DNA from 2 places in the Hydrogenophaga sp. UC242_53 genome. Region 1 is predicted to be linked to the other one. Evidence: riboswitches for the same ligand, from Rfam matches in the RefSeq annotation. Region 1 holds a riboswitch; the other holds the start of a gene.

What was found. Region 1 has a riboswitch for S-adenosylhomocysteine ahead of ahcY (adenosylhomocysteinase). Riboswitches for the same ligand answer to the same signal wherever they lie in the genome.
Region 2: linked by a shared signal. The riboswitch ahead of metH (methionine synthase) and the one ahead of ahcY (adenosylhomocysteinase) in region 1 are both predicted to bind S-adenosylhomocysteine.

The regions. Positions count from the first base shown of each region.
Region 1 is NZ_CP170552.1:56,581-72,229, forward strand. It holds gene ACFJI0_RS00270 (MFS transporter) at 1-919, opposite strand, end outside; gene ACFJI0_RS00275 (HAD-IIB family hydrolase) at 916-1,716, opposite strand; S-adenosyl-L-homocysteine riboswitch at 1,819-1,907, shown strand; gene ahcY (adenosylhomocysteinase) at 1,975-3,405, shown strand; gene ACFJI0_RS00285 (TlyA family RNA methyltransferase) at 3,414-4,166, shown strand; gene metF (methylenetetrahydrofolate reductase [NAD(P)H]) at 4,182-5,012, shown strand; gene ACFJI0_RS00295 (septal ring lytic transglycosylase RlpA family protein) at 5,009-5,443, shown strand; gene ACFJI0_RS00300 (OmpW family protein) at 5,590-6,198, shown strand; gene ACFJI0_RS00305 (2Fe-2S iron-sulfur cluster-binding protein) at 6,208-7,314, opposite strand; gene paaD (1,2-phenylacetyl-CoA epoxidase subunit PaaD) at 7,319-7,822, opposite strand; gene paaC (1,2-phenylacetyl-CoA epoxidase subunit PaaC) at 7,832-8,674, opposite strand; gene paaB (1,2-phenylacetyl-CoA epoxidase subunit PaaB) at 8,674-8,970, opposite strand; partial or broken gene paaA (1,2-phenylacetyl-CoA epoxidase subunit PaaA) at 8,967-9,979, opposite strand; gene ACFJI0_RS00330 (CAP domain-containing protein) at 10,310-10,822, shown strand; gene ACFJI0_RS00335 (23S rRNA (adenine(2030)-N(6))-methyltransferase RlmJ) at 10,832-11,749, opposite strand; gene rplM (50S ribosomal protein L13) at 11,956-12,387, shown strand; gene rpsI (30S ribosomal protein S9) at 12,400-12,792, shown strand; gene ACFJI0_RS00350 (DUF6776 family protein) at 13,204-13,602, shown strand; gene ACFJI0_RS00355 (polymer-forming cytoskeletal protein) at 13,634-14,032, shown strand; gene erpA (iron-sulfur cluster insertion protein ErpA) at 14,118-14,483, shown strand; gene ACFJI0_RS00365 (M23 family metallopeptidase) at 14,560-15,649, opposite strand, start outside.
Region 2 is NZ_CP170552.1:4,915,206-4,930,854, forward strand. It holds gene ACFJI0_RS24695 (transcriptional regulator) at 1-383, shown strand, start outside; gene ACFJI0_RS24700 (FAD-dependent oxidoreductase) at 407-1,672, opposite strand; partial or broken gene ACFJI0_RS24705 (acyl-CoA dehydrogenase family protein) at 1,669-2,821, opposite strand; partial or broken gene ACFJI0_RS24710 (OsmC family protein) at 2,871-3,444, opposite strand; gene ACFJI0_RS24715 (sulfurtransferase) at 3,481-4,371, opposite strand; gene ACFJI0_RS24720 (hypothetical protein) at 4,364-4,522, shown strand; gene ACFJI0_RS24725 (sigma-54 interaction domain-containing protein) at 4,613-6,217, opposite strand; S-adenosyl-L-homocysteine riboswitch at 6,285-6,381, shown strand; gene metH (methionine synthase) at 6,460-9,156, shown strand; gene ACFJI0_RS24735 (hypothetical protein) at 9,168-9,392, shown strand; gene ACFJI0_RS24740 (DoxX family protein) at 9,509-9,907, shown strand; gene ACFJI0_RS24745 (hypothetical protein) at 9,934-10,341, opposite strand; gene ACFJI0_RS24750 (helix-turn-helix domain-containing protein) at 10,537-10,740, shown strand; partial or broken gene ACFJI0_RS24755 (NAD-dependent succinate-semialdehyde dehydrogenase) at 10,758-12,198, opposite strand; gene ACFJI0_RS24760 (LysR family transcriptional regulator) at 12,354-13,265, shown strand; gene ACFJI0_RS24765 (porin) at 13,281-14,357, opposite strand; gene ACFJI0_RS24770 (4Fe-4S dicluster domain-containing protein) at 14,423-15,649, opposite strand, start outside.

The DNA.
Region 1 (15,649 bases):
GGGTGATCAGGGCGCAGACCCGCATGATCGCCAGGCGCGCGCGGTGGCCGTCGCCCCAGCGCTGCGCCGGGTGGTGGGCCATGCGGTCGGCCAGCACGCCGGCCGGCAGCATCATGAGCGCGCTGCCCAGGCCGCTGGCCGAGACCAGCAGCGCCGCCACGGTGGCGCCCAGGCCCAGCGCCAGGCCGTAGAGCGGCAGGATGGACGTGAGGCCGCTTTCGAAGAAACCGCCGACGAAGCCCACGGTCATGATCAGCGGATGGGCCAGCAGCGCGTGCCACACGCCCGACAGGCCCACCTTCGCGCTGTGCGCGTCGGCCGCGTCGGGCAGGCGCGGGATCAGCAGGCTCCAGACCAGGCCGATGGCCATGAAGCCGAGCGCGATCCACAGGGCCGCGTCGCTGTCGGCGCCGACCCAGGCCAGCATGAGCGGGCCGACCACGAAGGTGATGCCCACCATGGTCTCGAAGATGCCCACGTAGCGCCCGCGCTGCCCGGGCGGCGAGAACTCGGCCACCACGGCCTCGGCCAGCACCCAGCGCAGGCCCGAGGCCATGCCGGCGGCGATCTTGAACACGAACCAGAGCCACAGCAGCGGCGTGAAGGCGAAGCCGGCGGTGGCGATCACCGGGATCAGCGCGGCCAGCCACAGCGTGGGCCGCCGGCCCAGGCGCTGCGTGATGGCCGAGGCGAACGGCGTCATGAAGAACACGCCGAGCCAGCCGCTGGCGGCGAACACACCGGCCAGCGCGGTCGATTCGCCGCCGCCCTTGAGGCGCAACAGCAGCAGCGGCGTGAGCATGAAGTAGCCCACCAGCTCGAAGAAGGTGGAGCCGAAGATCGCGACCAGGCCGAGCCGGGCCTGGGCGGGTGGGTGCTCCGGCAGGGGGCCGGTGGGCGGCAGCGGGTGTTCGCTCATGCGCCCGCGGCCCGCGCGCCCAGCACCGCGTCGGCCACCTCGGTGAAGCCCGCGCCGCGCTCGCCCGCGGCCACGTAGCGCGGGTGTTGCGTGAGCGCGCCCCAGAAGCGCGCGACGTTGGCCACGCCCACGCTGTGCGGGAAATGGCCGAACATGCGCGCGTCGTTGGTCGAGTCGCCGACATAGACCCAGCGGTCGAGTTCGTCGTCGAGCGAGCGGCCCAGGCGCGATCGCACGATCCAGCGCGCACCGGCCAGCTTGTCGTGCTCGCCGATCCAGCCGTTGATGTGGATGGAGCTCACGGTGGCGTTGAGGCCCTCGCTTTTCATGAGTTGCACCACCGTGGCGATGTCGGCTTCGCTCAGGTGGGCGAACTCGCTGTGGTCGATCGCGATGTCGGTCTCGCGCCCCGGGCTGTCGGCGGCCAGGCGGGCCTGCGGCAGCTCGGCCAGCACGCGCCGCGCGGTGGCCTGCAGCTTCGCGAAATGGGCGGCGCGCGTGGCCGCGTCCTGCAGGTAGTCGCGCCTGAGTTCGCCCGAGTCGCCGCGCCACAGCGCCACGGCGCCGTTCTCGGCCACGATGGCGTCCACCGGCCAGGCCAGCGCGAAGGCCTCGCTCCAGCCGGCGGGCCGGCCCGTGATGGCGAACACCGGCAGGCCGGCGGTGCGCAGGCGGTGCAAGGCGTCCAGGGCATCGGGGGTGATCGCGCCCTCGGTCGTGAGGGTGTCGTCGATGTCGGTCAGCACGCCGTGGATGCGGGCGCGGTCCGTGGCGGGCCAGAGGGTGAGGGGATTCATGCGCATGGAAGGCGGGCAGTGTCGCACAGGGCCCCGGGCGCCGCAGGTGCCACCGGCGACGCGCGGCAGGGGGCAGATCGAGGCCGCTGCGGTAGAATCGCGCGATCCGAGGAGCGTTGCAGCGCCCCCACTGAACACTTCAGCAGCGGGGCGTGAGGCTCGGACCATCCATGCAACGACGCTCATCCACATCCCGTGCGATGAGTTCTTTTTGACTCAATGCCAGATGTGGTTTGTCCATCCTTTCCGGAGCGAACCATGAATGCACGTCTGAACAACCCGACCGCCGACAGCGCGATCGCCGACCTTTCCCTGGCCGAGTGGGGCCGCAAGGAAATCCGCATCGCGGAAACCGAAATGCCCGGCCTGATGGCCATCCGCGAGGAATTCGCCGCCGCCAAGCCGCTCAAGGGCGCGCGCATCACCGGCAGCATCCACATGACGATCCAGACCGCGGTGCTGGTCGAAACCCTGCAGGCCCTGGGCGCGAGCGTGCGCTGGGCTTCGTGCAACATCTTCTCCACGCAAGACCACGCCGCCGCCGCGCTGGTCGCGCAGGGCACGCCGGTGTTCGCGCACAAGGGCGAGACCCTGGCCGAGTACTGGGATTTCACCCACCGCATCTTTGAGTTCGGCGCCGCCGGCACGGAAGGCGAAGGCCCCAACATGATCCTGGACGACGGCGGCGACGCCACGCTACTGATGATCCTGGGCCAGAAGGCCGAGAAGGACCTTTCGGTCATCAGCAAGCCGACCAGCGAAGAAGAAACCTGCCTGTTCGCCGCCATCAAGGCCAAGCTCGCGCAGGACCCGACCTGGTACACCCGCAAGGCCAGCCAGATCATCGGCGTGACCGAAGAGACCACCACCGGCGTGCACCGCCTCAAGGAAATGAGCGTCAAGGGCACGCTGCCGTTCCGCGCCATCAACGTGAACGATTCGGTGACCAAGAGCAAGTTCGACAACCTGTACGGCTGCCGCGAATCGCTGGTCGACGGCATCAAGCGCGCCACCGACGTGATGATCGCCGGCAAGGTCGCCGTGGTCGCCGGCTACGGTGACGTGGGCAAGGGTTCGGCCCAGGCGCTGCGCGCGCTGTCGGCCCAGGTGTGGGTGACCGAGATCGACCCCATCAACGCCCTGCAGGCCGCGATGGAAGGCTACAAGGTCGTGACCATGGAGTACGCCGCCGACAAGGCCGACATCTTCGTGACCACCACCGGCAACAAATCCATCATCACGCACGACCACATGGCCGCGATGAAGGACCAGGCCATCGTCTGCAACATCGGCCACTTCGACAACGAGATCGACATCGCCTCGATCGAGAAGTACGAATGGGAAGAGATCAAGCCGCAGGTCGACCACGTCAAGTTCCCCGACGGCAAGAAGATCATCCTGCTGGCCAAGGGCCGCCTGGTGAACCTGGGCTGCGGCACCGGCCACCCCAGCTTCGTGATGTCGAGCTCGTTCGCGAACCAGACCATCGCCCAGATCGAGCTGTTCACGCAGCCGAAGAAGTACGAAGTGGGCCAGGTCTACGTGCTGCCCAAGCACCTGGACGAGAAGGTCGCGCGCCTGCACCTGAAGAAGGTCGGCGCCATGCTGACCGAGCTGACCGACGAGCAGGCCGCCTACATCGGCGTGAGCAAGGCCGGCCCGTACAAGCCGGACACCTACCGGTATTGATCGCGCCCATGCGGGCCGACCAGCTGCTCGTCGAGCGCGGCCTGGCCGCCACCCGTTCGCAGGCCCAGCGGCTCATCGCCGCGGGCGTGCAATGGCGTGCGCCGGGTGGCGACTGGACAGCGGTCACCAAGAACGGCGAGGAGCTGCGCGACGCGGCCGAGCTGCGCCTGCTGGACACGGCGGAGACGCGCTATGTGTCGCGCGGCGGCCTCAAGCTGGAAGGCGCGCTGCGCCACACCGGCCTGGACGTGAGCGGCCTGCGCTGCCTCGATGTGGGGCAGAGCAGCGGCGGTTTCACCGACTGCCTGTTGCAGCGGGGCGCGGCGCGGGTCATGGGGGTGGACGTGGGCCAGGGCCAGCTGCACCCGCAGCTCAAGGGCGATCCGCGCGTGATCTGCATTGAAAAATGCAACGCGCGCGATCTCTCGGCCCAGGCGCTGCAGGACGCGGGTGGCGCGCCGCCGTTCGATCTGATCGTGGGCGACCTGTCGTTCATCTCGCAGACCCTGGTGTGGCCGGCCCTGGTGCCGCTGCTGGCGCCGGGCGGGCAGATGCTGATGCTGGTCAAGCCGCAGTTCGAGCTGCAGCCCGGGCACATCGGCAAGGGCGGTCTGGTGAAGGACGCGGCGAGTTACGCCATCGTGCGCGATCGCATCGCGCAGGCCTGCGAAGAGCAGGGCCTGCGGATGCGCGACTACGTCGAGAGCGCGATCACCGGGGGTGACGGCAACCGCGAGTTTTTTGTGTATGCGAGCAAGTGATGTAAGGAGGGGGCCGTGAGTCTTCCCATCAGCCTGGAATTTTTCCCGACCAAGACGCCCGAAGGCGCGGTCAAGCTGCGCGCGGTGCGCCAGCAGCTCTACGCGCTCAAGCCCGAGTTCTGCTCGGTGACCTTTGGCGCCGGTGGCTCCACGCAGGACGGCACGCTGCAGGCCGTGACCGAGATCATGGGCGAGGGCTGCCCCGCCGCGCCGCACCTGAGCTGCATCGGCCAGTCGAGCGCGAGCATCCGCGAGCGCCTGGCGGCCTACGCGGCCGCTGGCATCCGCCGCATCGTGGCCCTGCGCGGTGACCTGCCCAGCGGCTACGGTGTGGGTGGCGAGTTCCGCTACGCCAGCGACCTGGTGGCCTTCGTGCGCGCCGAGACCGGTGACCGATTCCACATCGAGGTGGCGGCCTACCCGGAAACGCACCCGCAGGCCCGCTCGCCCGAGGCCGACCTCGAGGCCTTCGCGGCCAAGGTGAAGGCCGGTGCCGATTCGGGCATCACGCAGTACTTCTTCAATGCCGATGCCTACTTCCGCTACCGCGACGAGCTGCAGCGCGTGGGCGTGGACGTGCCGGTGGTGCCGGGCATCATGCCCATCACCAGCTCCACGCAGCTGATGCGCTTCTCCGACGCCTGCGGCGCCGAGATCCCGCGCTGGATCCGCATGCGCCTGCAGGCCTTCGGCGACGACACCGCGTCCATCAAGTCCTTCGGCCTGGACGTGGTGACCGACCTGTGCGACCGCCTGCGCGGCGGCGGCGTGCCGGGGCTGCACTTCTACACCATGAACCAGAGCGGGGCCACGACGGACATCGTCCAGCGCCTCGGTCTTGCATGAGCCTCAAGCCCGCGGTCACGCTGGCGCTGGCCACCTTGTTGTGGCTCGGCGGCTGCGCGACGCGAGCGCCGGACATGCCCGACCTGGGCAGCGTGCCCGATGCCTCGGCCGACGACACCGACACCCCGGACGCCAGCGAGAGCGTCATCGCGCGGGGCCTGGCGTCCTGGTACGGCGAGCCTTTCCACGGCCGGCGCACCGCCAGCGGCGAGGTCTACGACATGAACGAACTCACCGCGGCCCACAAGACCCTGCCGTTCGGCACCCGCGTGCGCGTGCGCCACGCCCGCACGGGCAAGGAGGTGACGGTGCGCATCAACGACCGCGGCCCGCACGTGCCGGGCCGCATCATCGACCTCAGCCGCGCGGCCGCGTCGGCGCTGGGCATCGTGCAGGGCGGCGTCGGCCGGGTCGTGCTGTTGCGCGACTGACGCGCGTGGCTTGACCTGCGTCAAGCAACCCGCACCAGCGGGGCCAGGTCTCCGGCCGGTTTGACGTGGCGCAACGCCGCGCCACGCACGGTCTTCTGTAATGGACGCGGGGATTCTCCCGAGTCAACGCAACACAGAAGACCATCATGAATACGCACCACTTCGCCCTGGCCGCCCTCGCGTCCACCTGCCTGCTCGCCTCGGGCGCCGCCCTGGCGCAGGACGACTTCCAGGCCGGCAGCGTGCTCGTGCGCGCCCGCGCCGTGCACCTGGACAGCGCCGACAAGGACGGCACCGGCCTGGGCCTGGCCATGAACAACAAGGGCTTGCCCGAAGTCGACGTGAGCTACTTCTTCAGCAAGCACCTCGCGGCCGAGCTCATCCTCACGGTGCCGCAGAAACACACCCTCACGTCCAACGGCGCGGCCATCGGCACGCTGCGCCACCTGCCACCCACGCTGACCGTGCAGTACCACTTCGACGCGCCCGGCTTCAAGCCCTACGTGGGCGCGGGCCTCAACTACACGCGCTTCAGCTCGGTGCACCTGCTGGGCGGCGCGGCCGACGTGAAGCGCCACAGCTTCGGCCCGGCGCTGCAGGTGGGGGTGGACATTCCGCTGAGCAAGCAGCTCTACCTGAACGTGGACGTGAAGAAGGTCTTCATCAAGACCGACGTGAGCGCCGGTGGCGCGAAGATCGGCCAGTTCAAGGCCGACCCCGTGCTGGTCGGCGTGGGCCTGGGCTGGCGCTTCTGAGCGACAGCTTCAGCGCTCGTCGTAGCTCACCACCACGCGGTCGGTGGTGGGCCGCGCCTGGCAGCTCAGCACGAAGCCCTTGTCGGTTTCCCAGGGCTCGAGCGTGAAGTTCTTGTCCATCTGCACCGCGCCTTCCATCACCTTGGCGCGGCAGGTGCAGCACACGCCGCCCCGGCACGACCAGGGCAGGTCCAGTCCGGCGTTCAGGGCCACGTCGAGCACGCGCTCGTCGCGGTTCATGCGCAACTGGTGCGGCTTGCCATCGAGCACCACGGTGAGCGCGACCTCGCCCTCGGCGCGCACGGCCGGCTGGCCGAGCACGGCAGCCCGGCGCTGCGCGGCGGGCAAGGCCTCCAGCGTGGGCGAGGTGAAGCGCTCGGTGTGCACGCGGTCGGGGCGCACGCCCGCATCGAGCAAGGCCTTTTCCGTCGCCTCGATCATGGCCTCGGGGCCGCAGATGAAGACCTCGTCCATGCTGCCCACGGGCAGCAGGGTGTCGATCAGGGCGCGCACCTTGTCGGCGTCGATGCGGCCTTCGAGCAGCGGCACTTCCTGCGCCTGGCGCGAGAGGATGTGAATCAGCGTGAGGCGGTCCGCGTAGCGGTCCTTCAGATCCTGCAGCGACTCGTTGAACATCACGCTGCCCATGCGGCGGTTGCCGTACACGAGGGTGAACTTCGAGGCGGGCGACTCCTCCAGCGTGCTGGCCATGAGCGAGAGGATGGGCGTGATGCCCGAGCCGGCCGCGAAGCCCACGCGGTGCACCGCGCGCGGCTTGTGCACGGTGAAGCGGCCGTCGGGCGGCATCGCCTTGAGCGTGTCGCCGGCCTTCAGGGCGGTCGCGGCCCAGTTGGAGAACACGCCGCCGTCCACGGGGCGGATGCCCAGCGTGAGTTCACCGCGCTGCGTGAGCAGGCTGCGCGGGCTGCTGATGGAGTAGCTGCGCCGCACGTCCTGGCCGTCGATGGTGGCGCGCACGGTGAGGAACTGGCCGGGCTCGAACGCGAAGGTGGCGCGCTGCTCGGGTGGGATCGCGAAGGTGATCGCCACCGCGCCGGCGGCCTCGGGGCTGATGCGGGCGATCGGGAGTTCGTGGAAGCGGGCGGCGGTGGACATGGCGTCAATAAGGCTTGAAGTAGTCGAACGGTTCCAGGCAGTCGAGGCAGCGGTACATCGCCTTGCAGGCGGTGGAGCCGAAGGGCGAGGTCTCGGTGGTGTGGGTCGAGCCACACTGCGGACAGGGCACGGTCTCGCGGCGCAGGGCCTGGCGCGAGAACTTCAGCGGCGCGGCGGAGGCCGGCGGCTCGCTGCCGCATTGTGGTGGCGCGATGCCGTAGGCGCGCAGCTTCTCGCGCGCGGCCTCGCTCATCCAGTCGGTGGTCCAGGCCGGCGCGAGCTGCGTGACCACGCGCGCGGTGAGGCCCGCGTTCGCCAGCGCGGCGCGCACGTCGTCCTCGATCTGGCCCATGGCCGGGCAGCCGCTGTAGGTCGGCGTGATCACCACCTCGGGAACACCGTCCGAGCCGGTGCGCACGCCGCGCAGGATGCCGAGCTCGCTCAGGCTGACCACCGGGATTTCCGGGTCGGCCAGGCCGGCGAGCGCGTCATGGATTTCGGTGTGCATGGTGGGCGCTCACCACACGGCCTGCGGATGCGTGCGTGCCAGGCTCTGCATCTCGGCGAGCAGAAACCCCATGTGCTCGGAGTGCACGCCGTGTTTGCCCTGCGGCACATGACCCTGCACGGCGGGGCGCTGCAGCGTGGCCTCGTTCAGCGTGTCGTCCACCAGCGCGTCCCAGTCGGCCTGCAGGCCGGCCGCGTCGACGCCGGTGCCGTTGTGCACCGCGGCGGTTTCGGCCTCGCTGCCGATCCAGAACTCCTGGCAGTAGGGCAGCAGGTGCTGCAGCGCGGCCTGCGCGCGGGCGTGCGATTCGTCGGTGCCATCGCCGAAGCGCACCAGCCAGTCGCTGGCGTGGCGCAGGTGGTAGCGCACCTCCTTCAGCGACTTGGCCGCGATGGCGGCGAGCTGCGCATCGGCCGAGGTCTGCAGCCGGTCCCACACCAGCACCATGAGCGCGCTGTAGAGGAAGTTGCGCGCGAGGGTGGTCGCGTAGTCGCGGTCGCCGGACGCGGTGCTGGCCAGCGGGCCGCTGTGCGGCAGCTCCAGCAGCGTGAGGTTGCGGAACTCGTGCGTGTCGCGGAAGTAGGCCAGTGTGTCCTCGGTCACCGCGCCGTGGGTGCGCGCACCCTGCAGGTGGGCGAAGCGCTGCGCCTGGGCCGGGTCGGCGTTGATCAGCGTGGCCGCGTGCTGGTAGAGCAGGCGGGCCTGGCCGAGCAGGTCCAGGCTGTTGTTGGCCAGCGCGAGGTCTTCTTCGAGGATGGGCCCGTGGCCGCACCATTCGGCGTTGCGCTGGCCCAGCACCAGCGCGTTGTCGGCCAGGTGCAGCAGGTAGTCGATCGGTGCCGTGCCGCTCATCACATGTGCCCCACTTTGTCGGGGATCTCGTAGAAGGTGGGATGGCGGTACACCTTGTCGGCGGCCGGGTCGAAGAAGCTGTCCTTGCTGTCGGGCTCGCTGGCCGTGATGCCGCTGCTTTGCACGACCCAGATGCTCACGCCTTCCTGGCGCCGCGTGTACACGTCGCGCGCCAGGTGCAGCGCGTGCTGGGCGTCGCTGGCGTGCAGGCTGCCGCAGTGCTTGTGCTCCAGGCCCTGCTTGCTGCGCACGAAGACCTCCCAGAGAGGCCATTCCTTCAAGGTGGTGGTGTTCATGCGGCCTCCTTCATGGCACGTTGCTGTTGTTTGCGGGCGTGGGCGAGGGCGGCTTCGCGCACCCAGGCGCCGTCGTTCCAGGCCTTCACGCGGGTGCGCAGGCGTTCCTTGTTGCACGGGCCGTCGCCGTTGACCACGGCCCAGAACTCGTCCCAGTCGATCTGGCCGTAGTCGTGGTGGCCGCGTGCCTCGTTCCACTTCAGCGCCGGATCGGGCAGGGTGACGCCCAGCACCTCGGCCTGCGGCACGGTCGCATCCACGAACTTCTGGCGCAGGTCGTCGTTGCTGATGCGCTTGATGCCCCAGCGCATGCCCTGCACGCTGTTGGGGCTGTCGGCGTCGGGCGGGCCGAACATGCCAGGCACTTCCACCACCAGCGGTTCACCGCGTCCTGCACCATGGCCTTCTGCTCGGCCGTGCCCTGCATCATGGTCATCAACGACTCGAAGCCCTGGCGCTGGTGGAAGCTTTCTTCCTTGCAGACCCGGATCATGGCGCGCGCATAGGGCCCGAAGCTGCAGCGGCACAGCGGGATCTGGTTCATGATCGCCGCGCCGTCCACCAGCCAGCCGACCACGCCCACGTCGGCCCAGGTCAGCGTGGGGTAGTTGAAGATGGAGCTGTACTTGGCCTTGCCGCTGTGCAGCGCGTCGAACATCTGGTCGCGGCTGGTGCCCAGCGTCTCGGCCGCGCTGTAGAGGTACAGGCCGTGGCCGCCTTCGTCCTGCACCTTGGCCACCAGGATCGCCTTGCGTTTGAGGCTGGGCGCGCGCGAGATCCAGTTGCCCTCGGGCAGCATGCCCACGATCTCGCTGTGCGCGTGCTGGCTGATCTGCCGCACCAGCGTCTTTCGGTAGGCGTCGGGCATCCAGTCGCGCGGCTCGATCTTGCCGTCGGCGTCGATCACGGCGTCGAAGTGCGCCTGCAGGGCGGTGTCATGGGGCACGGCCTTGAGCGGGGTGCCGGATTGGGCGTCGGCGTCGGGCACATTGAAGGACTGGGTGTACATGCGGAATCTCCTGCGCAGTGGGGGTGCGGATCGCAGTATAGCCAATTAGCCGACCGATCGGTCGGCTAATTTTGCAACGCCCGCCCAACGGTTTTCGGAACGGCGGCGCTGCCTGGCCGAGGAGCGGTCGTCTTCTACATCCGCTTACCTTACTCCGTCGGCCCGACCCTAGAGTGGAGCGCATGCAACACCTGTCTCTTCCTGATGAACAACGACTCGCTGGTGTGGGCTTGATCCTGGGGGCCCTGCTGACCTTGACCGCCTGCGGCGGTGGTGGGGGGCGGTGGCGGCGACGCGGGCGCCAGCGGCGGGGCCGATGCGACGATCGGCGTGCCCTCACCGCCGAACAGCGCGGGCGGCGCCGGCTCGGGCAGCGGCGGTTCGACGCTGGTCGCCCTGGACGCCAGCACCAGCTGCAACCTGCCCGACTTCCGCAACAGCTTGCTGCAACAGATCAACGCGGCGCGGGCCGTGGCGCGCAGCTGCGGCGGCACCGCGATGCCGGCGGTCGCGCCACTGGCCTGGAACGACGCGCTGTTCTCCGCCGCCGCGCGGCATTCGACCGACATGGCCGTCAACAACTACTTTTCCCACACCGGGCTGGACGGCCGCACGGCCTCCCAGCGCATCGCCGCCGAAGGTTATGCGTGGTCGTGGGTGGGGGAAAACATCGCGGCGGGGCAGACCTCGGTCTCGACCGTGATGAGCGGCTGGCTCGCCAGCGCCGGCCACTGCGCCAACATCATGCGCGCCGAGTACCAGCACGTGGGTGTGAGCTGCGTGCAGCGCAGCGGCACCACCTACGGCCGCTACTGGACCATGACCCTGGCCCGGCCACGCTGAATCCGGCGTTCAGCCGCCCGATTCGAGCGCCTGGGATTTGCCGCGTCCCCGGCCCAGGTGGACCAGCAGCTGCGGCAAGGCGGCCTGCAGCGTGCCCTTGAGGGTGTGCGGCGGGTTGATCACGAACATGCCGCTGGCGGTGAGGCCCGGCCGGTCGTCGGGACCGTGGGTCGGGTCCTGGCCGATGGCCAGCGTGGCGTTCAGCCAGGGTTTCTGGGCCTGGTTCGACAGGGTGCGCAGGCGGCGCGGCAGATCGTGCGCCTCGGGGCGCGGAATCACCGGGTACCAGACCAGGTAGGTGCCGGTTGGGAAACGCCGGATGAGCTCTTGTATGCAGGCGCTCACTTTTCCGTAATCGCTCTTGATCTCATAGCTCGGATCGATCAACACCATGGCCCGTTTGGAGCCGGTGGCTGAGGGCGGCGGCGGCAGCAGGGGCTTCACGCCCTCGAAACCGTCCTCGCGCACCACCGCGATCTGGCGGCCGGCTTCGAGCTGGGCGATGTTGGCGGACAGGGTGCGGCTGTCGGTCGGGTGCAGCTCGAAGAGCTTGAGCCGGTCGCGCGATTCGGCGCGCAGCAGCTGGTGCATGACGAACGGCGAGCCGGGATAGACCCGCAACGCGCCCGACGGGTTGAAGCTGGCGACCAGATCGAGGTAGTCGTCGATGGCGGGCGCCACGGCCTCGGTCGACGGCCCGTCGGCCGCGCGCAGCGCGCCCATGAGCTTGACGACGCCGTCCTTGGCCTCGCCCCCGGTCTCGGTGTAGTCGCCGTCGAGCCGGTACAGGCCCGCGCCCGCGTGGGTGTCGATCAGCGTCAGACCCGCCTCCTTCTGCATCAGGTGGCGCAGCGTGGCGATGAGGGTGATGTGCTTGAGCACGTCGGCGTGGTTGCCGGCGTGGAAGGCGTGTCGGTAGCTGAACATGCCCTGATGGTAGCCGTTTGCCCTCTGCGCCCGACCATCGGGGACGGGCGGTTTGCCATCCGGGGCCGGAATTTCGTACAATCGAGGGCTTCGCAGCGATTTGCTGGCTCCGCGGCGAAGCATTCAAAACCCACCTAAGAGCGTTCCGACAGAGAACGACCGACCGTGGAAAAGAGCCGCCAAACCAACTCTTCAAGAGAAAACTCATGACCAAAACGTTCAGCGCCAAACCCGCTGACGTGACGCACGAGTGGTTTGTGATTGACGCGACCGACAAGGTCCTCGGACGAGTAGCCAGTGAAGTTGCTCTCCGTTTGCGCGGCAAACACAAGGCCATTTACACGCCTCACGTCGATACCGGTGACTTCATCGTCATCATCAACGCAGCCAAACTCCGCGTCACGGGCAACAAGGCCCTCGACAAGGTGTACTACCGTCACTCGGGTTTCCCGGGCGGTATCTATGGCACCAACTTCCGCGACATGCAGGCCAAGCACCCTGGCCGCGCGCTCGAGAAGGCCGTCAAGGGCATGCTGCCCAAGGGCCCGCTCGGCTACGCCATGATCAAGAAGCTCAAGGTGTACGGCGGTGCAGAGCACCCGCACACCGCCCAACAGCCGCAAGTGCTGGAACTCTAAAGGAGCCTTGAGATGATTGGTGAATGGAACAACGGAACCGGCCGTCGCAAATCCAGCGTCGCCCGCGTGTTTCTGAAAAAAGGCAGCGGCAAGATCACGGTCAACGGCAAGGACATCCAGGCCTACTTCGGCCGTGAGACCTCGATCATGATCGCCAAGCAGCCCCTGGTGCTGACCAACCACGCCGAGACCTTCGACGTGCAGGTCAACGTGCACGGTGGTGGCGAATCCGGTCAGGCCGGTGCCGTGCGCCACGGCATCACCCGCGCCTTGATCGACTACGACGCGACGCTCAAGTCGGGTCTGTCGCAAGCCGGCTTCGTGACGCGCGACGCCCGCGAAGTGGAACGGAAAAAGGTCGGTCTGCGCTCCGCGCGCCGCCGCAAGCAGTTCAGCAAGCGCTAAGCACGCTGTCCATGCCCCAGAAACCGCCTGCAAGTTCAAACTTGGGGCGGTTTTTGCTTTCTAGGGCTTGGTTGCGTTTGCTTGCAGTTGGAGAGGTTTGAATGCGTTTTCGCCTGTTGCGGAGAAGGCTGACGGTCAGTGCGCCCCGGGTCTCGGTGCGCAGCAGCCTGCCGTGGCCTTTCCGCTGGGTGCTGGGCGCACTGGTGCTGGGGTTTTCGGGCGCGCTGGCGGTCTGGGCCTTCGAGTTCGGCAAGGACATCGCCGGGCTGGACCGCAATGCCCAGCAGGAGCTTGCGCAACTGCGCCGCGAGGTGCAGATCCTGCGCACCGACCTGAGCGAGGCCCAGTCGGTGGCGCAACACCTCGGACAGCCTGCTGATCGCCGAGCGCAGCACCCAGGAACAGCTGACGATGCAGATCCGGCAACTGCAGGCCGACAACGAGCTGCTGCGCAGCGACCTGGGCTTCTTCGAGCGCCTGATCCCCGGCTCCGGCAACGATTCGCTGAGCATCCGCGGCCTGCAGGCCGAGCGCCTGTCGCCCACCCAGCTCAAATGGCAGGTGCTCATGATCCAGGCCAGCAAGAACGCGCCCGACTTCAAGGGTGCGCTGGAGGTCACGCTCACCGGCACGCTGGCGGGCAAGCCCTGGGTCGCCAAGTCCGCGCCCGCGCCGCAGCCGGTGCTGATCAAGGGCTACCTGCGCATGGAAGGCGTGGTGGACGTGCCCGCGCAGGCCGTGGTAGAAAATGTGACGGCCAAGATCCTGCAGGGCAGTTCGGTCAGGTCCATGCAATCCTTCAACCTGTAACCATCGCGGTCCACCGTCGGGAGAGAGCCTCATGTTTGCCAAGAAAAAACAACCCCCCATCAAGAGCCTCATCGCCCAGGGCACCCGCATCGAAGGCAATGTGTTCTTCCACGACGGTCTGCGCATCGACGGCGAGGTGATCGGCGACCTGCGCGCCAGCGACGAGAAGCCCAGCATCCTCGTGGTCAGCGAAGTGCGCACCGTGACGGGGCAGATCCATGCCGATCACGTGATCATCAATGGCAACGTCAAGGGCCCGGTGCTCGCGTTCGAATTGCTGGAGTTGCAGCCCAAGGCCCACATCGAGGGCGATGTGTCCTACAAGGCGCTTGAAATGCACCAGGGCGCCACCATTTCCGGTCAGCTCAAGCCCATGGTCGGCGGGATCGAGGACAAACCCACACTGAAGCTGGCGGCAAACAACGGGTGAGCACATACCCGAGCGATTTGATTTAGTATCACTCGGACATGCGGGTGTACCGCACCCACCCCACATTTCCGTCAAGAGGTATCCCATGAGCGCAGTCGCCGAAAACATCCAGACCGACATGCCGGCACCGCTGGTCTTCACCGACAGCGCGGCGGCCAAGGTGGCCGAGCTGGTGGCCGAAGAGGGCAATCCCGATCTCAAGCTGCGCGTGTTCGTGCAGGGTGGGGGTTGCTCGGGTTTCCAGTACGGCTTCACCTTCGACGAAATCGTCAACGAAGACGACACCACCATGACCAAGAACGGTGTCTCCCTGCTGATCGACGCGATGAGCTACCAGTACCTGGTCGGCGCCGAGATCGACTACAAGGAAGACCTCGAAGGCGCGCAATTCGTGATCAAGAACCCCAACGCCACCACCACCTGCGGTTGCGGTTCGAGCTTCAGCGTCTGACCGACGGCGTTTTCTCGCCGCAACGAAAAAGGGAGCCGCTGGCTCCCTTTTTTGTTGGGTGTCGAGACCGGGTCGCTTACTGGGCGTTCGCCTGCTGGATGCTGGCGGCGGCATTGAGCTGCATGCGCTGCAGCTGGGCCACGGCGTCGAAACGCTGGCGCAGGGCGGCCGGCACGGGGATGGACTCGCTCTGGCGCGCGATGGCCAGGGGATCCACGTGCACGCCGTTGTCGCGGAACTCCAGGTGCAGGTGCGGGCCGGTGGAGGCGCCCGTGGTGCCGACGGCACCGATGAAGTCACCCTGGTTCACGCGCTGGCCCTTGCGCACGCCGATGCGGCTCAGGTGGGCGTAGACGGTGACCTGGTTGCTGCGGTGCTTGATGTAGATGACATTGCCATAGCCGCGCTGTTCGCCCGCGAACTCGACCGTGCCGTCGCCGATGGTGCGCACCGGCGTGCCGGTGGGGGCGGCGTAGTCCACGCCCATGTGGGCCTTGCGACCGCCCGTGATGGGGTGAAAGCGCATGCCGTAGCCGCTGCTCACGCGCGAGAACTCCAGCGGGGAGGCCAGGTAGAAGCGGCGCGAGCTCTGGCCGTCGAAACCGTAGTAGCCGCCTTTGTGGCCCGCTTCTTCGAACCAGACGGCCTGGTGTTCCTTGCCTTCGTTGACGAACTCGGCGCTCAGGATCCGGCCGGTGCGCAGGCTCTCGCCATCGGCTTCCAGGCTTTCGTAGACCACGTTGAAGCGGTCACCTTGGCGCAGGTCGCGGCGGAAGTCGATGCTGCTGGAGAACATCTCGGCCAGCTGGATGGCGACCGGGTCGGGGATGCCGGCCGCGTCGGTGGCGGCGAACAGCGAGCTGCGGATCACGCCGCTGGCCAGCCGGGACGAGGCGGTCAGCGCGCCTTGTTCCAGGCGCGAGCCGAGCGCGCCCTGGGCATCCTTTTCGACCACGAGGCGGGTGAAGCTGCGTTCGTCGGCGGAGAGCCAGCGCGCGGTCAGGCGCAGCAGTTCCTGTTTCTCGGTGGCTTCGACGCTCACCAGGCGGCCGGCACGGCCCAGCAGCTGGCGCGCGATGGCGTCGTTGCGCAGGAAGGTCTGGGCTTGCGAATCGGTCACGCCCATGCGCTGCAGCAGGCTCTGGGCGGTGTCGTCGCGGCGGGTG
Region 2 (15,649 bases), 460 kb from region 1:
TCGCTCAACGGCTGCGCGAAGCCATGCTGGCGGTGGGTCTGCAGCCCCGGCCCGGCGTGCTGCACAACCTGTTCAATGCCCGCTATTGGGGGACCTCGGTGTCCTTTCAGGCGGTGTCGTGCTGGCTCAAGGGCCAGGCCATTCCCGCGCAGGACAAGCTGCAGCTGCTGGCCGAGATCCTGAAGGTGGAGCCCGAGGTGTTGCGCTACGGCCCGGATGTGCGCCGCCGCGTGCAGGAGAAGCGCAAGCGCTGGGACGAGGCCCTGAGCTTCGAGGAGCGCGAGATGTTCGACGCCTACCTCAACCTGCCGGTGGGGCAGCGCAAGGTGGTGCGCGAGGTGATCCTCGCCTTCGCGCTGGCGCACGAGAAGACCCAGGGCTGAGCGCGCGCACCGCTCAGCTCAGCTCAGTGCAGCGTGAGCGGGTGCGAGGTGGTCTTGACCCGCACCACCGCCGCGCGCGGTGCGTATGGCGCGGGGGCCGTGCCGCAGAGCTCGGCCGCGATGGCCCGGGCCTGGCGCGCGATCGGTTCGATGAAGCGGCTCGGCTGCCCGTTCACCGCGATGCAGTCGCCCAGGGCGTGGATGCGGTCGTCGCTGGTGCGCAGCGTGGCGGCGTCCACCGCGATGCCCTGGTCCCACGCGAGCCCGGCGCTGCGCGCCAGCCGGGTCGGCGTCTGCAGGCCGGCGGCGGCGATCACCTGGTCGGCCGCGAAGCGCTGGCCGCAGGCGGTGGTGAGCCGGTAGCGGCCGGCCACCGGCTCCAGCCGCGCCACCTGCACGCCCCCCACGAAACGGATGGCCAGGTCTTTCCAGGCATCGAGCAGCGGCGCGCCCGCCTGCTCGGCGGGCCAGCGCGCCAGCGGTGCGGCCTGCACGTCCAGCAGGGTGATGCGGTGGCCGCCGAGCGCGAGGTCGTTGGCGAGTTCGCTGCCGATCAGGCCGGCGCCGACGATCGCCACGTCCTTCGTTGAATTCCCCAGCGCGGCGCGCAGCCGCCGGTAGGCGTCGAGGTGGTTGATGCGCCAGCACAGCGCGGCGGGCAGGGCCGGCGGCAGCGCGGCCTGGGCGCCATGCGCCAGCACGAGGTGGTCGTAGCGGAGCACGCCGCGCGTGGTGCGCAGCGTGCGCGTGTCGGGGCAGATGCGCACGGCCTGGGTGTGGGCGAGCAGGCGCAGGTTCAGGCGCGCGGCCGCCGCGGGGCCGCTTTCCTTGGCGAGGGTGTCGGGCGCGAGCCCGCGCGCCAGCGAGACGGACAGCAGCGGCTTGTCGTACAGGTCGCCCGCGCACTGGCTCACCAGGGTGATCGGCCGCTTCGCGTCGAGCGCGCGCAGCGCCTCGGCCATCTGCCAGCCGGCGCGGCCCGCGCCCACGATCACCACGCCGGCCGCGCCACCGCGCGCGGCCACCGGCGCGCTGCGGGGCAGGGCGGCGCGCAAGGTTTCCAGAGAGGGCGGCGTGTAAGGCCGGAAGTCGGCCTTGGTCACGCCGCACAGCGGGCAGGCCCAGTCGTCGGGGATGTCGGCGTAGCGCGTGCCGGGCGGCAGGCCGCCGTCGGGGTCGCCGTCGGCTTCGTTGTAGAGGTAGCCGCAGGCGTCGCAGAGGTAGGTCTGGTAGGGCGCGAGCGCCTGCATGGCCGCCGTGACCGGGGACAAGGAGGGGGCGGTGTTCATGACGGCATCACCTCGGCGGACAGGCGCGCGATTTCCTTGCGCAGGTGCTTGATGGCGGGCGTGACGATGGCCAACGAAGTGCGATTCGCGCACGCGGCGCTGCACGTCCGAGCTCATGAGGTAACCGCGCGCGCCCTGGTGCAGCAGGGCCGACTGCGCGGCGCGCAGGCTCAGCTCGGCGCCGTGGGCGCGCGCGTCGAGCACGTCGATGAAGAAGTCCACGCTGTCGTTGAACGGCGTGTCGGCGAGTGCCATCACGCGCGCCGTCAGCGCGTCCAGCTCGGCCTGCAAGGCGTCGGGCCGGTCTTCGAGAAACTGGTTCACGTGGCCCAGCTGCGCCTCCACCGCCCACATGCTGTCGATCGCGCCCTGCGCCACGCCCACCGCCATGCCGCACTGGAGCAGCACGAAGGCCGCGCGGATGCGCGCGATGAAGGGTTTGGCCGGTTCGGCCATGCGCTCGTTCGCGCCGATGAACACGTCCTTCAGGCGCAGCGCGTAGGTGCCGGTGCCTTCCATGGCCGAGAAGCTCGGGCATTCGCGCAGCTCCACACCAGGCGCGTCGCAGCGCAGCAGGAACATCAGCTCGTGGCCCAGTGGCTCGCCCTGCGCATCCACCACCGCCGCGAGCGCGCCGCAGGCGTGGCCCGGGCCGAGGTTGCTGACCCAGGGCAGGGTGCCGCTGACCAGGTGGCCCCCCTCGACCGGCGTGGCCTTGAGCAGCAGGCTCTCGATCTGCGCATAACTTTTCATGGGGTTGGACATGGCGGTGCCGCCCAGGGCCTCGCCGCTGGCCAGCGCCCGCAGCGCCGCGCCGCCCAGCGCCGGGTTGCCGCTGGCCTGCATGTACAGGCCGCAGACCAGCTGGCACCAGACCATGAAGCCGGTGGCGCCGCAGACGCGCGAGACCTCGGCCATGGCGCGGATCGCCAGGCCGTAGTCGGCGCGCCCGGCCGGTGCGTCCAGGTGGGCCCCCAGCGCGCCGAGCGCGCCCAGCTGCTGCAGCACCTCGCGCGGGTAGTGGCCTTCGCGGTCGATGGCTTCCACCACCGCGGCCAGCGGGCCTTGCGCCACGGTGCGCACCGCGGCCAGCAGCGCGTCGGCCGTTGTTTCGTGGGTCAGTTCGCGGGGCAGGTCGTTCGGGTTCATGCGCGGTCCAGGAGGTTGAAGGGGCAGGCAGGCAGGCAGGCGGCGGCGCTCAGGCCAGGTCGACCGTCATCGGGATCGGGTTGCGCAGGGTGTTGGCGCACGGGCGAGTAGAAGTTGGCGTGCCGCACGATCTCGTCGAGCACCTCGCGCGGGGCGTCGCCCTCCACCAGCACCTTCACGCGGATGGCCTGGAAGCCCATCTCGGGCGGCGTCTTCTCGAGCGCGCCACCGGCGCCCCAGGCGGCGGGGTTGCCGATGTCGCCCTCGAGGAAGACCTCGAGCTTGCTGAGCTTCACGCCCTTCCAGGTCGCGACCGCCGTGATGCCCACGGCCAGGCAGCCGCCCAGGCCCGAGAGCACGATCTCGCCCGGGGCGGGGGCGGTGTCCTGACCGAACAGGTGCAGCGGCTCGTCCACCACCACCGGCGCGTGCTGGCCCACGGTGGAGAGCGAGCGGTACTGGCCCTCCATCACGGTGTGGACCTTGTTGGTGCCGCGGCTGGCCGGGTTGGCCTTGCCCTTGGCGGCGAAGGCGGCGAGGCCGGCGCCGTCGATCGGGCGCAGCCACGCCTTCACGGTGGTGCTGGCGGGGGCGGTGGGTTCAAGGGTGTCGGTGGCGGACATGGGGTCTCCAGGGTTGAAAAACGGGAAGGGTTGAGATCAGGCGGCGAGCGCCAGGCTGGGCTTCTTGCTCGACTTCGCCAACGGCAGGCCGGTCTCGATCGGCAGGCTCTCGTCGCGCGACCACTCGTTCCACGAGCCGAAGTACATGCGCACGTCGCTGAAGCCGGCCTGTTTGAGGGCCAAGAAGGTGTTGGACGCGCGCGCGCCCTTGAAGCAGTAGAGGTAGACGGTGTCGTCGGGCGCGATGCCGGCGGTGGCGCACTCGGCCTTCACCTCGTCGGGCGTCTTGAACACCGGGCCCTGGGCGGACGGCTTCATGAAGCGGTACCACTCGACCCACTTGGCGCCGGGCAGGCGGCCCTTGCGCGGCGCGAAGTCCTTGCCGTAGGGCGAGGAGCTGTCGCCGATCCACTCGTCCACGTCGCGCACGTCGAGCAGCACGGTGTCGGTGCCCAGCGCGGCCTGCACGTCGGCCTGGGTGAGCATCACGTCGCTGCCCGCCAGCTCGGGGAAGGTGGCCGGCGTGGGCGTGGCGGCCTCGGTGGAGACCGGCAGGCCCGAGGCCTTCCAGGCGCTGAAGCCGCCGTTGAGCACCTTGATCCTGGGGTAGCCCAGCCAGGTCAGCAGGTAGTAGCCGCGGCAGGACTGGCCGTAGCCGCTGTTCATCGCGTCCTCGTAGAACACGGCGGTCTCTTCGCCCGAGAGGCCGGCGGCGCCCAGCGCGGCGGCGAAGGTGGCCTTGAGGGCTTGCAGGCCTTCGGGCGTGGAGGTGGCGAGGTAGGTGAAGACCTCGCGCAGGTTCACCGCACCGGGGATGTGGCCGGCGGCGTAGGTCTCGGCGTCGCGGGTGTCGATGACCACCACGGGTTCGGACGACTGCAGGGCCTGCAACTGGGCGGGGGCGATCAGGATGGCGTCGATGCTCATGGAAACCTCACGAAAAAAGCGGCCGGCGGGATTGCCTGCGGTGCCTTTTCGCAACCCGCGTGCCAGCCTCGTGAAGTTGCCTGAAATGGCTGTCAAGTCATTGTTTTCATTGAGTTTGATGCTATTGAAAATAGAGCGCTGCCATCCGTGACCAGATCCTTGTCGCTTCAATGTGTCGACACAATGTCGACGCATTGGGAGGTGCAAACCAGAGACACCGAGGAACCGGCTTCGCCGGGCCTCAGGTGTCGTCCCCCCTTCGGGGGGAAGGCGCCGAAGGCGGCGCAGGGGGGAGCTTCTTCATCCTGTAGGCGAACTGGCGCAACGTCAACCCGAGGCTTTGCGCCGCGCGCGACTGGTTGCCCTGGTGCCGGGCCAGCGCCTCGCGCAGGGCCTGCGCGCTGTGCGACTGCGCGCTCTGGTAGTCGCGCACCAGCGGCTCATCGTCGTCGGCGGTGGCCGCCGTGCCCTGGGGCATGAAACGCTCCAGCGTGGCGGCCGTCACCAGGGTGTGGTCGGCCAGCAGCACCAGGCGCTCGATCAGGTTGCCCAGTTCGCGGATGTTGCCCGGCCAGTCATGCGCTTCCAGCCGGGCCAGCGCGTCGGGCGCGAGGTTCACGTTGCGCTGGTGCGCCTGGTTGGCGCGGTTCACGAAGTGCAGGGCCAGCGCGCGCACGTCCTCGCCGCGCTCGCGCAGGCTGGGCAGGCGGATCGGGATCACGTTGAGGCGGTAGTACAGGTCCTGCCGGAAGCGCCCGGCCTGCACCTCGCGCGCGAGGTCGCGGTTGGTGGCGGCCACCAGGCGCACGTTCACCTTCAGCTCGCGCGTGCCGCCCAGGCGCACCAGCGTGCCTTCCTGCAGGGTTCGCAGCAGCTTGGACTGCATGGCCAGCGGCAGCTCGCCGATCTCGTCGAGGAAGATGGTGCCGCCGTGGGCCTGCTCGAACCAGCCCGCGCGCGCGGTGTTCGCGCCGGTGAAGGCGCCGCGCTCGTAACCGAACAGCTCGGACTCGAACAGCGTGTCGGGAATCGCCGAGCAGTTGACCTTGATGAAGGGCTGGTCGTGCCGGCCGCTGGCTAGGTGCACCGCGCGCGCGAACAGCTCCTTGCCGGTGCCCGACTCGCCCAGCAGCAGCACCGTGGCCTGCGACTGCGACACGCGCTCGAGCTCGCCCAGCGCCTGCAGCAGCGCGGGCGAGCGGCCGATCAGGCCGTAGCGGGCGCTGGCGCTGTCCAGCGCGCGGGCCAGGGCCGCGTTGCGCGCCAGCAGCTGACGCGTCTGCTCGGCCACCAGCTGTTCGAGCCGCAGCAGCTGCCCGGCCAGCGTGGCCAGGATGCGCAGCACCGCCAGATCGTCGTTGAGGTGGCGCTGGCGGCTGCGGATGCGGTGGCAGGCCAGCACGCCGATGGTGGCGCCGTTGACCTCGATCGGCAGCGCGATGAAGGCCACGGTCTGCGGCGGCAGGCGATCGCGCGGCACCGTGCGGAACAGGAACAGCGGTTCGGCGTCCACGTCCTGCACGATCGCGGGCAGGCCGGTGGCCAGCACGCGCCCGGTGATGCCCTCGCCCCAGCGGAACACGCCGCGCTGCACCTCCTCGGCCGTGAGGCCGTAGGCGTGGCGCACCGAGGCCGTGCGCTCTTCGCCCGGCGCGGCCTCGCCGGCCAGCACCATGCGGCCCCGGTTCAGGCCCAGCAATTCGCTCATCAGGTGCAGCATCTCGCGCAGCACGAAGGCCGGCGCCAGGCTGCGGCCCACCAGCTTCATCACTTCGCGCATGAGCAGCAGCTCCTGGGCGTGCCAGTCGGTTGCGGGGCTGTCGGGGTCGCTGGGGCTGGAAGGCATGGGCGCGGGGCAAGCAAACATCGCACCAATGGCGGGCGAAGCCCGCCCTGGCGAGCTAAAATCGCCGCTTCTCAAGGAGCGTTGCAGCGCCGGCGGGTTTTTCAGCCCTCACCGTGCGTCAGGCTTGAGTGGGCGCGAACAGGCCCAAACGGCGCTCACCGGTCTGTTTTTCGCAAACTGCCTTGGTGAGCCTCATGTCCTCCGAATCCGCTTCTCCGTCCCCGTCTTCCCCCGTGCCGCCGATGCTGCTCTCCGGCCTGGAGCCGCTGCGCATCGAGCCGGGCAGCCTGTTCGTCAACGTGGGCGAGCGCACCAACGTCACCGGCTCCAAGGCCTTCGCCCGCATGATCCTCGAGGGGCGCTTCGAAGACGCGCTGGCCGTGGCGCGCCAGCAGGTGGAGAACGGCGCCCAGATCATCGACGTCAACATGGACGAGGCCATGCTCGACAGCAAGGCCGCCATGGTGCGTTTCCTCAACCTGATCGCCGGCGAGCCCGACATCGCGCGCGTGCCGGTGATGGTGGACTCCTCCAAGTGGGAGGTGATCGAGGCTGGCCTGCGCTGCGTGCAGGGCAAGGGCGTCGTCAACTCCATCTCCATGAAGGAAGGCCTGGACGAGTTCAAGCGCCAGGCGCGCCTGGTCAAGCGCTACGGCGCGGCCGCCGTGGTCATGGCCTTCGACGAAAAAGGCCAGGCCGACACCTACGAACGCAAGGTCGAGATCTGCGAACGCGCCTACCGCGTGCTGGTCGATGAGGTGGGCTTCCCGCCCGAAGACATCATCTTCGACCCCAACATCTTCGCCATCGCCACCGGCATCGAGGAACACAACAACTACGCGGTGGACTTCATCAACGCCACGCGCTGGATCAAGCAGCACCTGCCGGGCGCCAAGGTCAGCGGCGGCGTGTCCAACGTGTCGTTCAGCTTCCGCGGCAACGACCCGGTGCGCGAGGCCATCCACACCGTGTTCCTGTACCACGCGATCCAGGCCGGCATGGACATGGGCATCGTCAACGCCGGCATGGTGGGCGTGTACGACGAGCTCGAGCCCGAGCTGCGCGAGCGCGTGGAAGACGTGGTGCTCAACCGCCGGCCCGATGCGGGCGAGCGCCTGGTGGAGGTGGCCGAGAGCGCCAAGGGCTCGGCCAAGGACGACAGCAAGAAGAACGAATGGCGCGCGCTGCCGATCCGCGAGCGGCTGAGCCACGCGCTGGTGCGCGGCATCAACGACTTCATCACCGAAGACACCGAAGAGATGTGGCGCGAGATCGAGGCCGGCGGCGGCCGCCCGCTCAACGTGATCGAAGGCCCGCTGATGGACGGCATGAACGTGGTCGGCGACCTGTTCGGCCAGGGCAAGATGTTCCTGCCGCAGGTGGTGAAGAGCGCGCGCGTGATGAAGCAGGCCGTGGCGCACCTGCTGCCCTACATCGAGGCCGAGAAACTGGCCCTGCAGGCGGCCGGCGGCGACGTGAAGCCCAAGGGCAAGATCGTGATCGCCACCGTCAAGGGCGACGTGCACGACATCGGCAAGAACATCGTCACCGTCGTGCTCCAGTGCAACAACTACGAGGTCGTGAACATGGGCGTGATGGTGCCCTGCCACGAGATCCTGGCCATCGCCAAGGCCGAGGGCGCCGACATCGTGGGCCTCTCGGGCCTGATCACGCCCAGCCTGGAAGAGATGCAGTACGTGGCCGGCGAGATGCAGAAGGACGAACACTTCCGCGGCCGGGGCATCCCGCTGCTGATCGGTGGCGCCACCACCAGCCGCGTGCACACCGCGGTGAAGATCGCGCCGCATTACGACGGCCCGGTGGTCTACGTGCCCGACGCCTCGCGCAGCGTGAGCGTGGCGCAGGGCCTGCTGTCCGACCAGGCCGCGGCCTACATCGCCGAGGTCAATGCCGACTACGAGCGCGTGCGCACCCAGCACGCCAACAAGAAACAGGTGCCGCTGTGGCCGCTGGAGCGCGCGCGCCTGAACAAGACGCCGATCGACTGGAAGGCCTACACGCCGCAGAAGCCCAAGTTCATCGGCAAGCGCGTGTTCAAGAACTTCGACCTGCACGAGATCGCCAAGTACATCGACTGGGCCCCGTTCTTCCAGACCTGGGACCTGGCCGGCCCCTTCCCCGAGATCCTGAAGGACGAGGTGGTGGGCGAAGAAGCGCGGCGCGTGTTCAGCGACGGCAAGCGCATGCTGCAGCGCCTCATTGAAGGCCGCTGGCTCAGCGCCAGCGCGGTGGTGGGCCTGTACCCGGCCAACAGCGTGCACGACGACGACATTGAGCTCTACACCGACGAGAGCCGCCGCGAAGTCGCGTTGACCTGGCACGGCCTGCGCCAACAGGCCGAGAAGCACGAGATCGACGGCGTGATGCGCCCCAGCCGCTGCCTGGCCGATTTCGTCGCGCCCCAGGGCGAGGCCAACGACTACGTGGGCATGTTCGCCGTGACCGCCGGCCTGGGGGTGGAGAAGAAGGAAAAGCAGTTCCTCGACGACCTCGACGACTACTCCGCCATCATGCTCAAGGCCCTGGCCGACCGCATGGCCGAGGCGCTGGCCGAGTGCATGCACCACCGCGTGCGCACCGACCTCTGGGGCTACGCGGCCGACGAGGCGCTGAGCAACGAAGAGCTGATCAAGGAAAAGTACCAGGGCATCCGCCCGGCGCCGGGCTACCCCGCCTGCCCGGACCACTCCGTCAAGCGCGCGATGTTCGACGTGCTGCAGTGCGAGGACATCGGCATGGGCCTGACCGAAAGCCTGGCCATGACCCCGGCGGCCAGCGTGAGCGGCTTCTACCTCGCCCACCCGCAGAGCACCTACTTCAACGTCGGCAAGATCGGCGACGACCAGGTGGACGACCTGGCCGAGCGCAGCGCCGTGGCGCGCAACGAGCTGCAGCGCTGGCTGGCGCCGAACCTGTGAGGACGGAGACGATGACGTCGAAGAACCCACGGCCCAACGACGATCTGCTTTGGAAAGGCGTGTTGCTCGCCGCCATTGGCCTGATCGTGCTGATCGCACCCCACCGCCTCCAGTCGCCGGCGCTGCGGGACATCGTCGCGGGCTCGGCGGGCCTGGGCTGGCTGGCGCTGGTGTTGGGCGCCGGGTGCCTGGCGGTGTGGGGATGGCGCGGGTACAGGCATTGGAAGCGCCAGTAGGTCACCGACCTTGTCACGGGGCGCCATGGCGGCGCGCCGGGAACCTCCTCATGCGGCGGCGGCTCTGCCTTCCGTACATCCCCTTTTTGATGTTGGCTTCTTAAAACCTTTTCACCATGAACCTGCTCAACAACCTTTTCAACCACCCCCGGCTCGGCGTCATCCTGTTGCGCTGGACGCTCGCGCTCCTGATGGTGCTGCACGGCTGGGCCAAGATCACCGGCGGCGTGGGCGGCATCGAAGGCATGCTGGTCGCCAAGGGCCTGCCCGGCTTCCTCGCCTATGGCGTGTACCTGGGCGAGTTCGTGGCGCCGCTGTTCCTGCTCGCGGGCGTGTGGGTGGTGCCGGCGGCCCTGGTCATCGCGATCAACATGGCCTTCGCCGTGGGCTTGGCGCACATGGGCCACTGGTTCGATCTCACCAACACCGGCGGCTGGCGCCTGGAACTGCAGGCCTTCTTCTTCGTGACCGCGCTGGTCGTTGCCTTCACGCACCGCATCGGCCCGAACAAGTGAGGAGGTTGGCGGGGCGCCAAGCCCCATCACAGGTCTGACGTGATCCGCTGCTGTGCGTTGAACTGCAGGATCAGTTCCTGGGCAGTTTGCAGCAGCGCTTCCTCTTCCAGGGAGAGGGCGCACAGCGAGCCCTCATCGCTCGCCGCCAGCAGCATCCTGGTCAATGCCACGGCGCAGAGAATGCGCATTGCCTGAGGCGATTCCTTGCGCATGAACGCCATGACCAGCACAGTGGTCGTCAGGGCCCAGCCCTGGAGGCGTCCATCGGACAATCCCGGCAGGTCGTTGAATGCGAGTTCAACGACCTGCCGGGCCAGGGTCGCTGGGCGACCCAGAGAGACACCCATGTTGCGGCACAGTTCAAACTGCGTTTGAATGGCCGCTTCGGCCTTGCGCCTTCGGAACACTTCCGGCGCTCCTGAAAAAAAGCCCATACACATCTCCTTGCGGCTGCACGCGAGTTCTTCTGGAATTCGCGTGCAGCGACTGACATTGCGGTATGCGCATCATAATGTGACTTAAAGGAGGCTGACTCAAACACGTCACAGCCAGAGACTTGAGCGATGTCTCGTTCATCGGCCAGCGCTCCCCCAACCCTCATTTCGGCCCGAGAGGCCCTGGCCCTGAACATGATCCGGCTGCGCGCCGAGCGGGGCTGGTCCCAGGAAGACCTGGCCCATGAGGCCGGGTTGCACCGCACGTTCATCGGCCACGTGGAACGGCAGGCGCGCAACATTTCACTGGACAACGTGGAGCGCATTGCCCACGTGTTCGGCCTGCAGGCGCATCAGTTGCTGGCGCCGGTGGCCAGGCCCAGGAACCCGGGTTCCTAGGCCTTCGCATCGAGCGATCAGACGTTCATGATCGCCACGGCGCGCGAGTTCAGGTAGGCCTCCATGGCCTCGGGACCGCCTTCGGAGCCGTAGCCCGAATCCTTGATGCCGCCGAACGGCATTTCCGCCGAGGGCATCGCGGGCATGTTGACCCACAGCATGCCCACTTCCACCCGGCGCGCGAGCAGGTCGGCGTTTTTCAGCGAGCGCGTGAAGGCGTAGCCGGCCAGGCCGTAGGGCAGGCGGTTGGCTTCGGCGATGGCTTCGTCCAGGGTGTTGAAGCTGCGCACGGCGGCCATGGGGCCGAAGGGCTCGTCGTTGAACACGCGGGCTTCGAGTGGCACGTCGGTGAGGATGGTGGGCCGCCAGAAGTTGCCTTCGTCGCCGATGCGCTCGCCGCCGGTGGCCAGCGTGGCGCCGCGCTCCACGGCGTCCTTGGTGAACTCGGCCATGGCCGTGACGCGGCGCGGGTTCGGCCAGCGGGCCCATCTGCGTGCCCTCGGCCGTGCCGTCGCCCACCGCGAGGCCGGCCGCGTGTTTGACAAGCGCGGCCGAGAACTCCTTGGCGATGCTCTCGTGCACCAGGAAACGCGTGGGCGAGATGCAGACCTGGCCCGCGTTGCGGAACTTGGCGCCGCCCGCGGTCTTCACGGCCAGGGCCACGTCGGCGTCTTCCGCCACGATCACCGGTGCGTGCCCGCCCAGCTCCATGGTCACGCGCTTCATGTGCTGGCCGGCCATGGCCGCGAGTTGCTTGCCCACCGGCGTGGAGCCGGTGAAGGTGATCTTGCGGATGACCGGGTGCGCGATCAGGTAGCTGGAGATCTCGGACGGCGTGCCGTAGACCAGGCCGAGCACGCCCGCGGGCAGGCCGGCGTCGGCGAAGGCGCGCACCAGTTCGGCCGGCGCGGCCGGGGTTTCTTCGGGCGCCTTGACGATCATGGAGCAGCCCGTGGCCAGCGCCGCCGCGAGCTTGCGCACGACCTGGTTGATGGGGAAGTTCCAGGGCGTGAACGCGGCCACCGGGCCGACCGGGTCTTTCAGCACCATCTGGCGCAGGGCCAGGTTGCCGCGCGAGGGCACGATGCGGCCGTAGACGCGCAGGCCTTCGTCGGCGAACCACTCCAGGATGTCGGCGGCGGCCATGGCCTCGCCCTTGGCCTCGGCCAGCGGCTTGCCCTGCTCCTGCGTGAGCAGGCGGGCGATGGCGCCGGCGCGCTCGCGCATCAGGCCGGCGGCCGCGCGCATCACCTTGGCGCGCTCGATGGCCGGCGTGTCGCGCCAGGTTTCGAAGCCCTTCTGCGCGGCGGCCAGGGCCAGGTCCAGATCGGCCTGGCGCGCGTGCGCCACGCGCCCGATTTCCTTGCCGGTCGCCGGGTTGAACACGGCCAGCGTCTCGCCCGCTTGGGCATCGCGCCAATGGCCTTGGATGAAGAGTTGGGTGTTGGGGTACGTCAAGGAAGTCTCCTGAAGCGGTGAAAGCGGCGGTGAAAGCGGAACCTTAACAGCAGTCGAATGGCCGCGCGGGCACGGTGGCATGCGGGAAATCTCGAGCCTTATCGCGTGCGCTTGTCCGCGATAATTCCCGGGCCGCTTCCTGCGGTGATCACGACATGACACTTCAGCAGCTGCGAACTTTCCTGGCCATTGTCGAGTTTGGCAGTTTTCGCAGAGCCGCGCGAGAGCTCGACGTGTCCCAGGCGGGCTTGACCACCAGCATCCAGGCGCTTGAAAACGAGCTGAAGCTGCGGCTGATCGTGCGATCGACCCATGGGATCACCTTGACGGCGGAGGGCCGGCAGATCTACGAGCGCGCGCAGATCGTCGATCGCGAGTCGCGCCAGATCCTCAGCGACGCCGATCGCCTGCGTGGCAAGAGCGGCGGTCACCTCAGCATTGGCCTGGGCCCCACGCCGACCGCGACCCTGTTGCACCACGTGGTGCCGGACTTCCACAAGCGTTTCCCCGACGTGCGGCTGAACCTGACCAGCGGGGTGTACGAGCACCTGGAGTCCGCCTTGCAACAGGGCAAGGTGGAACTCGCGATCACGGCGGTGCCTGGCGAAGGCGTGTCACCGAACCTGACGAGCGTGGAGCTGTTCCGCAGCGATCTGGCCGTGATCGCCCGGGAAGACCACCCGCTGGCGGGCGCCGATTCCATCCGCGAGCTGCTCGAGACCGAATGGGTGCTGCTGGGCTCGCCGGGCGGCCCGGGTGGCACGGTGACGCAGTACCACATCGAGCACGGGTTGCCGGCGCCCCTCATCGCGGCCACGTGCGAGTCCCTGACCCAGCTGGCGGCCCTGGTGCGCGGCACCGACTGGATGGCCGTCATCCCGGCCGTGATGATCGACCGCGGTCTCATGGGCGACGGACTCGCGACCCTCAAGCTGCGGGAGGCGGTGCCGCGCTATGTCAACAGCGTGGTCTACCGCCGCGAGCCCCCGCTCTCGCCAGCGGCCCAGGCCTTCGTCGCCATGTGCCGCTCGTGCGCGCGCGCGCTGGCCCTGGGGGTCAGGCCCTGAGCCTTTCCGCCCGGGTCAGAAGACGTGGCGCATGCCGATCTGGACCCCGCGGACGTCCGCGCCCGCGGCCGGGCTGCCGCCCGCGTCGGCGCGGCTGGGCCACAGGCCGAACGCGGCCGCACCGTCGTTGCGCTGGTGGGCGACGCTCACGTACACCGAGGTGCGCCGGGACAGGGGTTGCAGGTACTGCACCGCCCACAGGCGCGCGTCCGAGCCGGCGGCGTCGTCGACGTTGCGCACCTGGTAGGTGGCGTTGATTTCACCCGGCCCCACCGGCACCTTGACGCCGACGGAGCCGCCGCGCATGCCGAACGAGCCATCGACATCGGATTTGGTGAGATAGCCGTACAGCTTCGCCACCCGGAAGTCGTAGCTCGCGCCCAGGCTGACCGTGTCGGTGGAGACCGAGGCCCGCCCGGGCTGGCCCGCCGAGGCGCCGGTGGTGTTCAGGCGGTCGTAGACGGCGCCGACGTACAGCGCGCCCTGGGCGTATTCCAGGGCATAGCTGGCGGGATGGCCAAACGGTGAGGCGCCCTCGTTGGTCGCCACCATCACGCGGCCCACGAAGCCGCCGACGGTGGGCGAGGTGTACTGGATCGCGTTGTTGTATTGAACCGGATAGCCCAGGTTGCCCGCCGCCCCCCCGCGCTGGAACAGCGTCTGCATGGCACCCATGCTCGAGCGCTGGAACGGGTCGATGCGCAGCGACATCGCGATGCTGGGCGTGAACTGGCTGCCCAGGGCCAGGCTGCCCAGCGTGGCGTGGCGCAGGCCCACCACGGTTTCGCGGTTGAAGGCCTGCGTGGGGCTGGACAAGGTGCCGGTGTCGGCGTTGAAGCCCTGCTCCAGCTTGAAGAAGGCCTGATGCCCACCGCCCAGATCCTCCGTGCCGCGCACGCCCCAGCGCGAGGTGTCGCTGGACAGCAGCGTGTGGCGGCGGGCGGCCGTCAAGGCCGTGCCGAACATGCGCACGGCGTTGACGGACGCGTCCAGGCGCCCATACAGCTGGACCGATGACGTGCCGCCCGGGGCCTGGGCGAACGCGAGGGGCGGCACGAGCAGGCACGCGCCGATCACACTCTTCTTCTTCATGTTGTCTCCTTCCGTGGGAAGCGCTCGGGGCGAGCGCGAATGGCAGCGCCTGGCGGCGCCGCCGGTTACAGATCCAGCACGACCTCCGCATCCGCCTCGGCGGCGCGGGAGCAGCACAGCACCATCCTGGTTTTCCGTTGTTCCTTGCTCAGCACGAAGTCGCGATGGTCCACCTCGCCTTCGATGTAGGGAACGGCGCACACACCGCACAGGCCGTCGCTGCACTTGACGTCCACCTGCAGCCCGCAGGCGGCGAGCGCCTGCACCGCCGATTGCTCGGCGGTCACGGGAATGGTCCTGGCGGAGCGCGCCAGGCGCAGCACGAAGGGGTGGCGCGCGCGCGCGGGGGCCTCGGGGACCGAGAAGTACTCCCGGTGCAGGCTCTCCTCGGGCCAGCCGAATCCGCTGGCGGTGTCGAACACCGCGTCCATGAAGGCCGAGGGGCCGCAGGTGTACAGGTGGCTGTCCGGCACCGGATCGCGCAGCACGTCCGCGATGTCGAGCCGGCGTTCGTCGCTGAAGTGGAAGTGCACCCGGCTGGCCCAGGGCATGGCCTCGAGTTCCGGAATGAACGCGGCCTGGGCCCGTGTCCTGGACTTGTAGTAGAGGTCGAAGTCGGCGCCCATCGCGTGCAGCTCGTGCGCCATCGCGATCAGCGGGGTGACGCCGATGCCGCCGGCCATGAGCACGTGCCGCCGGGCCGAGGGCACGATGGGGAAGTGGTTGCGCGGCCGCGAGATCACCACCGGCGTGTCCTGCCGCAGCATCTGGTGGATCTTGAGCGAGCCCCCCCGGCCCTGGTCCTCGCGCAGGATGCCCAGCAGGTAGTGCCCGCGCTCGGCGGGGTTGCCCGCCAGGCTGAACTGCCGGATGTACTCCGGCGTGACGGTGACGTCGACGTGGGCGCCGGCCGCCCAGGCGGGCAGGGGCTGGCCGTCTTTCGACACGATCTCGAACAGGTCGATCTTGCCGTCGGCCGAGCTCTGCCAGCGGCGGCCGATGCGCGCGACGATCACGGGCGGCGCCTCGACCAGCGGGCGCAGGGGCGGAACGAGGTTGTCGGTGTCGCCGTCCTTGATGCGCTGCTGGTGTTGCTGGGGGCTGAGCAGCTGCCGGTACGCCTCGATGCCGGCCTCGCGGTCCAGGGGACTGGGCATCGGCAGGGGCAGGGGGGCCAGCGGCGCGGGGTAGGCCGCCAGCGTCTGGTCTTCGTGCTTCAACCGGATGTGCTTGTTCAGGCCGCGCGTGTTGACCTCCTGGGCCTGCACGATCCGGCCGGTGCCATCGTTCGT